DNA from 2 places in the Paenibacillus sp. FSL R10-2796 genome. Region 1 is predicted to be linked to the other one. Evidence: predicted binding sites of a transcription regulator. Region 1 holds the regulator's gene; the other holds the start of a gene.
What was found. Region 1 encodes LexA, which represses DNA repair genes until DNA is damaged. Its sites were predicted from a motif close to CGAACATATGTTCG; they were not measured.
Positions count from the first base shown of each region.

Region 2: a site for LexA is predicted at 1,980-1,993, ahead of addB (helicase-exonuclease AddAB subunit AddB). Genes of this name have one in related genera too.

Region 1 is NZ_CP150178.1:4,015,785-4,019,987, forward strand. It holds gene NST58_RS18170 (HAD family hydrolase) at 1-779, opposite strand, end outside; gene NST58_RS18175 (hypothetical protein) at 814-1,335, opposite strand; gene NST58_RS18180 (DUF896 domain-containing protein) at 1,385-1,594, opposite strand; gene NST58_RS18185 (LysM peptidoglycan-binding domain-containing protein) at 1,704-2,117, opposite strand; gene lexA (transcriptional repressor LexA) at 2,369-2,995, shown strand; gene NST58_RS18195 (L,D-transpeptidase) at 3,175-3,513, shown strand; gene NST58_RS18200 (hypothetical protein) at 3,664-4,044, shown strand.
Region 2 is NZ_CP150178.1:5,651,281-5,655,483, forward strand. It holds gene addB (helicase-exonuclease AddAB subunit AddB) at 1-1,848, opposite strand, end outside; gene NST58_RS25350 (class I SAM-dependent rRNA methyltransferase) at 2,607-4,031, opposite strand; gene NST58_RS25355 (Na/Pi symporter) at 4,131-4,203, shown strand, end outside.

The DNA of each region.
Region 1 (4,203 bases):
GATTGAACTAGTGGAAGAAGTTCCTCAAGGTGATTGATTTCATGATCCGGATGAATATCAAGACTAGGTGCTCTACCTTTTCTATTGATCCAGACCGTGGTCAACCCTGCTGCCAGCCCCCCACGGATATCCGTTGTAAGCTTATCGCCGACCATAACTGCTTGCTCAGGAGTTACATCAAGAAGCTCTAAAGCATGCAGGAAAATTTCCTTATCCGGTTTGCCTTTACCAAAGCTTCCGGAAATCACAATATGATCAAAGAAAGGAATTAACTCTGGCACACCATCTAGTTTCTCTTGTTGCAGTGCAGGACAGCCGTTCGTAAGTAGCAAAAGCTTCACTTGACCCCGTAACTGCTCCAGTACATGCATTGTTTCTTCATAGATGTATGGACGTTTTCTGCGCTCTGCTGCGAATTTAGTTGCCAAGGTCTCAGCTAGTGCTTCGTCTTCCACCCCTAACGCTGCAAGTCCGCGACGCCAAGACTCTTTACGATATACCGGCGCAAGCTGCTCCAATTGACGGAATTCTGGCTGTTCACCTGCCGTAAAGTTAGCCCAGAGTGCTTCATATGGATTAATTCCGATCATCTTTGTAAATGGGAACGTCTCATAAGATTCATACAAGCTACTTGCTTCCTTACGAACTGCAACTTCTAGTTCTTGTGGATCAATCGTATCCCCGGCGGCTTCACAAGCAGAACGAAATGCTTCTTCGACGCTCCGATCATCCCACAGCAATGTATCATCAAGGTCAAATAGTACAGCAGAAATTGGCATTACAGGTCTCCCTCTCCCTTTAACTGGTCTAGTTCTATTCGTGAACTACTTCAATGTTGTGAGCTTTAGCAAATGCTTCTAATCTTGTACTCATCGCATTAGTATCATAGCGATTCATAAGTTTTGTGAAAATCCATTTCGTACGTTTCCCTTTGTGCTTAATGACTACAGCTCCACGCGAAAGGGTGATTTTCTCAATATCTGCAGCTGGAAGCCCGCGTTCGCGATTGAATTTAATAGTGGACAGTCTTGCTTTTTCCACCTTCAAGTACGGACGACGGAAGAACAATAGCGCTGCCAGCAAATAGTACAGTACTACTCCCAGCCAATTAGCCAGCATGCCATTGCCTTTGGCCTGATCAATAGAACCAACTACCCAAAACATAGTGCCAAGTATCACTAACACTACCGGAAATGCAATGTTGCGACCTTTAAAGACTTCGGCATTCTGGGTAGGAGATTTAGAGGCATAAATCGTATCCTTGCCTTGTTTCTTTCTTTGCTTGTTGATTTGCTGTGTGTTGCGTTGAACCATTCTTTCCCAAGAACGGGCCATGTGCGTTCCCCCTAGTCATCCTGAAATATCTATGAAAAGGAACAGCGAGCTAATGTTTAAGCCCCTTGTTACCTTGTTCATGCTCATCGTTATCTACTACTTCAATAGTATTTAATTGTGCTCGGAAGTTATTGCGGATATTCCCCAGGTAAATTTCACGAAGCTTGGCGCGTTCCGCCACTTCCTCTTGATTAAGGCCTACGCTCTTCTGTTTGCGTGCCAATTCGTTAATTCGCGCGACCAACTCATCAATATTCAATACTTTCCCTCCCCCTATAAATTAATTCTAACTCTGCCATGAGAAAAAGAGCTTGTCAAGGTCTACTCCCTGCAAGCTCTACTGGTCATTCTATTATGTTCTCAGAAAATTAATAAATAGGTAAAGTAAGTATGTCTCCAGCGTTAATTTGACTACTCTTAATCCCACTTGAACGTTTAATTCCTTCTATATAAACAACTGTCTTCATATCAGCAGGTTTATTCTTAAGAGCAATACTCCATAGTGTATCTCCACGTTCAACCACAATCCGCTTCTCTTCCTTCATTATAGTCGTCGATCCTGCAAACACATTTCCCACTACTGTTAGGCCAGAAAATACTAGCACGATAATCAATATTAACTTAATAAAGAAATCTTGACGGAACAACGAAATCATCCCTCCAAGCAAACGTTCCGTTATCTCTTTCACCTTAGCGGAATTACGGGCAACGTCATTATGTCCTAAAGATTCAACCACTGGGGCCTTATCGTAGATGCTGCGGTATGTACTGTATTTTAGCATAATTATCATCCTCCAAACACTTGTTCTTACTTTCGAATCCATAATAACACGAACATGTGTTTTGTTCAATACTATTTCAGAACAATTGTTCTCTTTTTTTCGAGAGACTCAAACGGTTCATTTTATTATCATTCATCTACCATTTTTTAACTCTAGCAGATTAATATTTATAATAGTTAGAACTTATGTTTGTGCGAACGGTAGTTCTATGTTATAATTTTCCCAAACATTACTATATGGGGTTGATTCCAATGTCAAAGATTTCAAGTCGCCAGCTGGCGATCCTGGAATTTATACGAAGCGAAGTCCGCAGCAAGGGTTATCCACCTTCCGTCCGGGAAATTGGAGAAGCTGTTGGCCTTGCTTCCAGCTCCACAGTTCACGGTCATTTGGACCGGCTTGAGAAGAAGGGACTTATTCGTCGAGATCCAACGAAGCCACGTGCAATAGAATTACTAGGCCAAGAGGATTCAGAGAATGTTCACCAATTCGCGCAGACCATCTCACGGATTCCTGTCGTAGGTAAAGTTACCGCCGGGGTACCTATCACTGCTACAGAGAATATCGAAGACTACTTCCCACTTCCTACTCACTATGTAGGTGACAACAAAGTATTTATGCTGTCTGTCATGGGTGATAGTATGGTTGACGCAGGCATTATGAATGGTGACTATGTGATTGTTCGCCAACAACAAACAGCGGACAACGGAGATATCGTTGTAGCCATGACCGAAGAAGATGAAGCAACCGTTAAGACCTTTTACAAGGAACGTGATCATATACGGCTTCAGCCGGAGAATCCAGCTTATGAGCCGCTTCGCCTTAATCGCGTAACTATTCTCGGAAGAGTCATCGGATTGTTTCGAGATATCCACTAAGTATGCACTTCTAACATAAAAGGCTGTTCCGCATATGCGGAACAGCCTTTTTTCTACGTTTTTTTTGCTTTTCCAACCACTTACGAACATTTGTTCCCAATGGCTAAAATGGCCATTTTCTATGAATAACCCTTTAGGCGTTCTGCTCATATCCTAATTAGAAAGGAGTGTTGCGTATAATGCCCAACTACCGAATTATTGTAGATCTGACCCAACGAATGTTATATCTTCTGGACAATGATATTGTGATTAGAGGTTTCCCTGTCGGCATCGGTAAGATGTTAACCCAATCCCCAGTGGGTGAATTCACTATTATTAACAAACAACCCGACCCAGGGGGTCCCTTCGGTGTGTTTTGGATGGGACTGTCTAAACCACACTACGGAATTCATGGAAACAATGACCCTTCCTCCATTGGGAAAGAGGTGTCCCACGGCTGCATCCGGATGTACAACGAGGATGTGTTAGCACTCGCTGCTATTGTCCCTATAGGCACACGAGTAACGATAAGAAATTAAATTCGAATGGAGGCTCGGCAACCCCCAAATCACATTAAAAAATGGGGGTCATTACATAAGTAAGTATTTTTTCATTAGCATACTAGGAGTTTGGTGATTATATGTCGAATATTGTTAACAGGATTGCAAACTGAAAAGGATGTGTTTAGTTTGAATAATTCAAAAATTAGAACCCTCGTCGATTTTAAAGTCGATGCACTGGGTAAGCTGTCCGGTTTACTTTTAAATGATGAACAAGCTAGTGGAAAAAAAGTGAATTTGCTCACCTCTTTTGGCAGCATTCAGGGAATCGTCTCTCCAACCGTCTCCAACAAAGAGGATGTATTTGATTTAAAATCTTTGATGGATGATGTAATTGTAGACGAATACATATCTTATTTGGGAGCAGAACACCCTGATAAAAATTTCAGCTATAACTTTGTTGTCCTCAATGACGTTACTGTAAGACCTTATGCTAGTTATGGGACTCCGATCGAATACAAACAGCTGATTGTTTATACCGATCATATCACTGCCTTCAATTTTCTATAGGTTTTCATAATCATCTTAAAAAGCACCCTTGCAGCAACCCCCAATTTTGCATCATTTGCAGAATCGGAAGGTTTCTCTGGGTGCTTTTTTTGGGTTAATCGTGAAGCCGATCCTATAATTCCACGAATTTCCCTTTTAAAAGATACTAGTGGAGATCAT
Region 2 (4,203 bases), 1.6 Mb from region 1:
CTGCGCAGGCACAACACCTTCATTAAATCCAAGCAAAAAAGCGTATTTAACCCCCGTTGGGCGAGTCCGATCCATATTGCCGACCAATACTTGATCCAGTGCGGGCGGAACTAGTCCCATTTTAAGTTCAGCAAGACCTGTCTCTAGAACTCCAGTGAACACTTCAAACTCAAGTCTTTCATTGCCCATCATTTCTACTATCTGATCTAACAGATCAAGTACCGCACCCCACAACTGGCTATGTTCCCTAGCCTTCTCGGGTTGGCCCTTCTCCATAGACTTAACACTGAGTTTCTCCAGCTTTCGTGCAACATCCGTCTCTTCAAGCAGCTTGTACATTGCCGTACATAGTTCAAGGCCGCTTCGGCTTTTCTGGATTCGTTTCTCAAAAGCAAATAATGGACCTGTTATACTAGCACGGCATCGTTCCATAGTAGCAAGCAGTTCATCATCCATCTGTCTGCCGCCTTCCAGCGACAAGCTAGGAATACCTTTCCAGGAGCGGCCATCTGTCCAGCGGAACCCCTGAATCCCACAAGCCAGCACATAGTTTTCTAAAGCATCCATATCTTCACGCGTAATACTACCGTCTAGCGGAAGCAGAAGCTCCGTCTTTACGCAACGGAATACATCCTCATAACGCCAGCGACGACGCACTACATCCAATGCGGAACGTATAAACTCCACTAGCGGATGATGCAGCTCATTCACCTTCTGGTCCAGAAAAAATGGCACTCCATAATCTTGGAACAACGGCTGAACCAGCTGCTCGTAATCGCCAATATTGCGCATCAATACGGCCATTTCGCCATATTTTGCACCTTCATCCCGCGCCAGTCTAGTCATTTCGCGCAGGGCTCCCTCAACCTCTGCTCTGTGCGAAACTGCGGCGCCTATGGATATAGCCTCTCTTGCCAGTTCATCCGCACCTATCCAAGCCTTCCGGCGATCATATCCCCGTTCAAGGTGAGCAAGTACTGGACTTTCCTCAAAACGCGGAAGAACCGTTGGCTCCAACAGCTCGTCCCATACATCAATGCCCAGCTCTTCAGCAATTCCTCGCAGTTTAATGTAAGTAACCGCAGTTGGGTGAAACAATTCAAGCTCATTCAACTGATCTCCATAGGGGTAAGGACGATCAATTGTAAGCGAAACCGTCAGCCTCGAAGCTTGCTGCATCAATTCTCGAAGCACTACGAATTCCTGCGGAGTAAATCCATGGAACCCATCTACCCAAATCTCTGCCCCGCGAATGTAGGAGGAATCTGGAATATGCTCAGCCAGTTCTGCTAAACGATCCTCTTCATCGATATAAAGACGGGACATTTCCTTCTCTAAATCGCTAAATACCAGCTGCAAATCATCCAGCTTACCCTCAAGAATAGGACTTCTTGCAATAGCTCCTCGCATAGCGGACAGCTGTTCCTCTAAATCAGTGGAACCCAAACAGCAACGTTTCATCTCCGTGTGCAGTTGGTTCAGACGTTCCACAAAACCCGGTCTGTCTGCTGAGGCACCGAATAATTTCAGTTCCTCTTTGCGGCGACTGATGATTTTGTAAATTAACATTTTCTTACCTTCTTCACTGATTGGCAGACTTGCACTGCCACCAGTTTCCTGCTTCACACGATAGGCAAGCCGCGAAAAACTCAGTGTCTGCGCCCGAAGGCTTCCCTTCACATTCCCTACGGTCAGAAGCCCCCGTTCTGCTCCAAAAGAACCTTGCTCTGGCACAAGAATAATAATCGGCGCACCAAGCGGTTCCTTTTCTAAGGAAGAAGAGATAGATTCCCATATTTTTGTTGTCTTGCCACTGCCCGAGCGGCCTAGTAAAAAGGTTACCGGCATAAATGATAGACTCCTTCCGTAGCGGAGAAAATATATAGAATACAGGGTGAAATATCCACCCATTGATTACACTCCAATTAAAAAAGTTCAGTGATTCCTCGTCCCCTCAGTATATCATAACCACACTAATCGGAACATGTGTTTGCTAGTATTTTCTAATGTTTTACAAAGGATAAACAGCTATGAGTACAAATAAAAAAAGCAAACCTCCGGATTTTGGCGGCTTGCTTTTTAGAGTGTTTAGTTTGTTTTTAATGCCAGTTGTGCAACGTTAGATAGGAGCTGCCAATGTCGGAGCATAGGGTCAATGTTAGACTGTTGGCGTTCAGTGTTCAATACTCAACATTAGCACTCTACGCCGATCGTTTTGTAATCCGCATTCCGCATATCATAATTCAATAAGCATCATTCGTTGTTTACTATTTAGTATTCCGAATTTAACACTCAACATTTCGGCTAGGCTTGTTTCATTAATTACTTAGGGACCCAGGAGCCGTTATTCGTGGATTCAGTGCTGTTATGGCAACTTTTCGGACCCCACTGACGCTATTCTTCGAAAATGTGCTGCATTACGGGTGTTATTGGGGCAATAGCGCCTTTAGGGTCCGTAAGAATTCAATAATGGGCTGTTTACGCTAAATAGAGTCATCTGAGTCCGTTAGCAACTCCTTGCATTACAGTCGACTCACGGCCACCCTACGTCCAGCCCGTTTATCCTACTTGTTACTTGGCACTGTAAACCTTTTTGACCTTCAGGCTTATTTTTTACTCCGCACTTCAAAAATCGCAAACTTCAGATAGTGTCCTTCGTTAACGCCAAGTATTTGTGGGTGGTCTTTGCCTGCGGCCCGCCATTCCACAAGTCTCAGCACCTTGCCAGCATCTTTAGCCGCATCGGCAATCGTTTCGAGGAACAGATCTGGCTGCATATGGTAAGAACAGCTTGCGGTAACCAAATAGCCGCCTTCGTTCACCAGCTTCATCCCGTGCAGATTGATATCCTTGTAACCACGACAAGCGCCAGCTACTGCACTTTTGGTTTTGGCAAACGCCGGAGGGTCCAGGATGACTACATCCCAAGTTCTTCCTCCACCTGCTGTCATCGGCTTGGATGTGTCGGTTTTGGCTGTTTTGCCTCCGGTTTTAGGATTTGCAGCAGCTGCTGCCGTCTCTGTTCCACTTGCAACTGTCGCCCGTTCAGAACGTTCCTCTAGTCCTTTAACCTGATTCCGTAGATATGCAAAAGCATCATCCACTACGAATTCAACACGATCGCTAAAGCCGTTCAGCTCCACATTCACTTTGGCACTCTCAATGGCGTGTGCTGAAACATCAAGGCAGGTTACTTTTTTCGCGCCATACTTGCAGGCATGCAGCGTGAAGCTGCCCGTATGCGAGAAGCATTCCAGCACTGTCGCACCGTCCCAATAAGGGAACGTTACATGTTTGCCGCTCTTATTAACTGGTAAGGTCTGTAGTGAACCATCCTCAGTTTCAATTTCCTGTAGCGTAATGCCGCTTCGTCCTCCCCACCCTTTCATGAGCGGAGCAATGGAAGCTCTATTCTCACGTTGGTCAAAGAAGTAACCTGTCTTCTGGCCCTCTTCAATATCAACGACCAGCTTCAGGCCATTCTCGCTCACGGTTACATGCCTTGGACATTCCCCGTACAGCACACCCGTTGTCTGCTCCATACCTTCAAGCTCGCGCACACTAACATCACTGCGCTCATAGATTCCGCGCGGTGCCATAACCTGCACCAATGCTTCGACGATTTCTGCACGCCGCTTGTCCATTCCGAGGGTAAGCAGCTGCACAACCAAAATATCTCCGAATCGATCTACAATAAGCCCCGGCAAAAAGTCCGCTTCACCATAAACCAAGCGATAAGCATCCGCACCCGGAAGGAACCGGTTTCTGTGTTGCAGACAATTCGCAAACCGTTCTGCAAAAAAGGCTGTATCCATGATCGCAAGGGGTCCCTGCGATACAATTCTTACCCGAATCTGTGACGCTGGATTGTAATATCCCACGGCCAAAAATCGGCCCTGATGATTAAGGACATCTACTAATCCCCCCGCTTCCGGATTCCCTTCTACCGATGCGACTTCACCTGCATAGACCCATGGATGGCCCTGTTCCAGTCTTTTTTTGCGATTGCGTTCTAAAATAACCGATGGCAATGACTTCAACTCCCTGTTTTTCTAAAAATGTTTTTATACATGTCCCATGCAATACATTCATATATTGGTGTACAACCCTCGTCCAAAGGAGTATGCCCTATGTTCAGTGATTTGCTGTTCCCTATCATATATGGTCTTGTTATCTTTCTAGCCGGCATGAAGCTGATGGAAA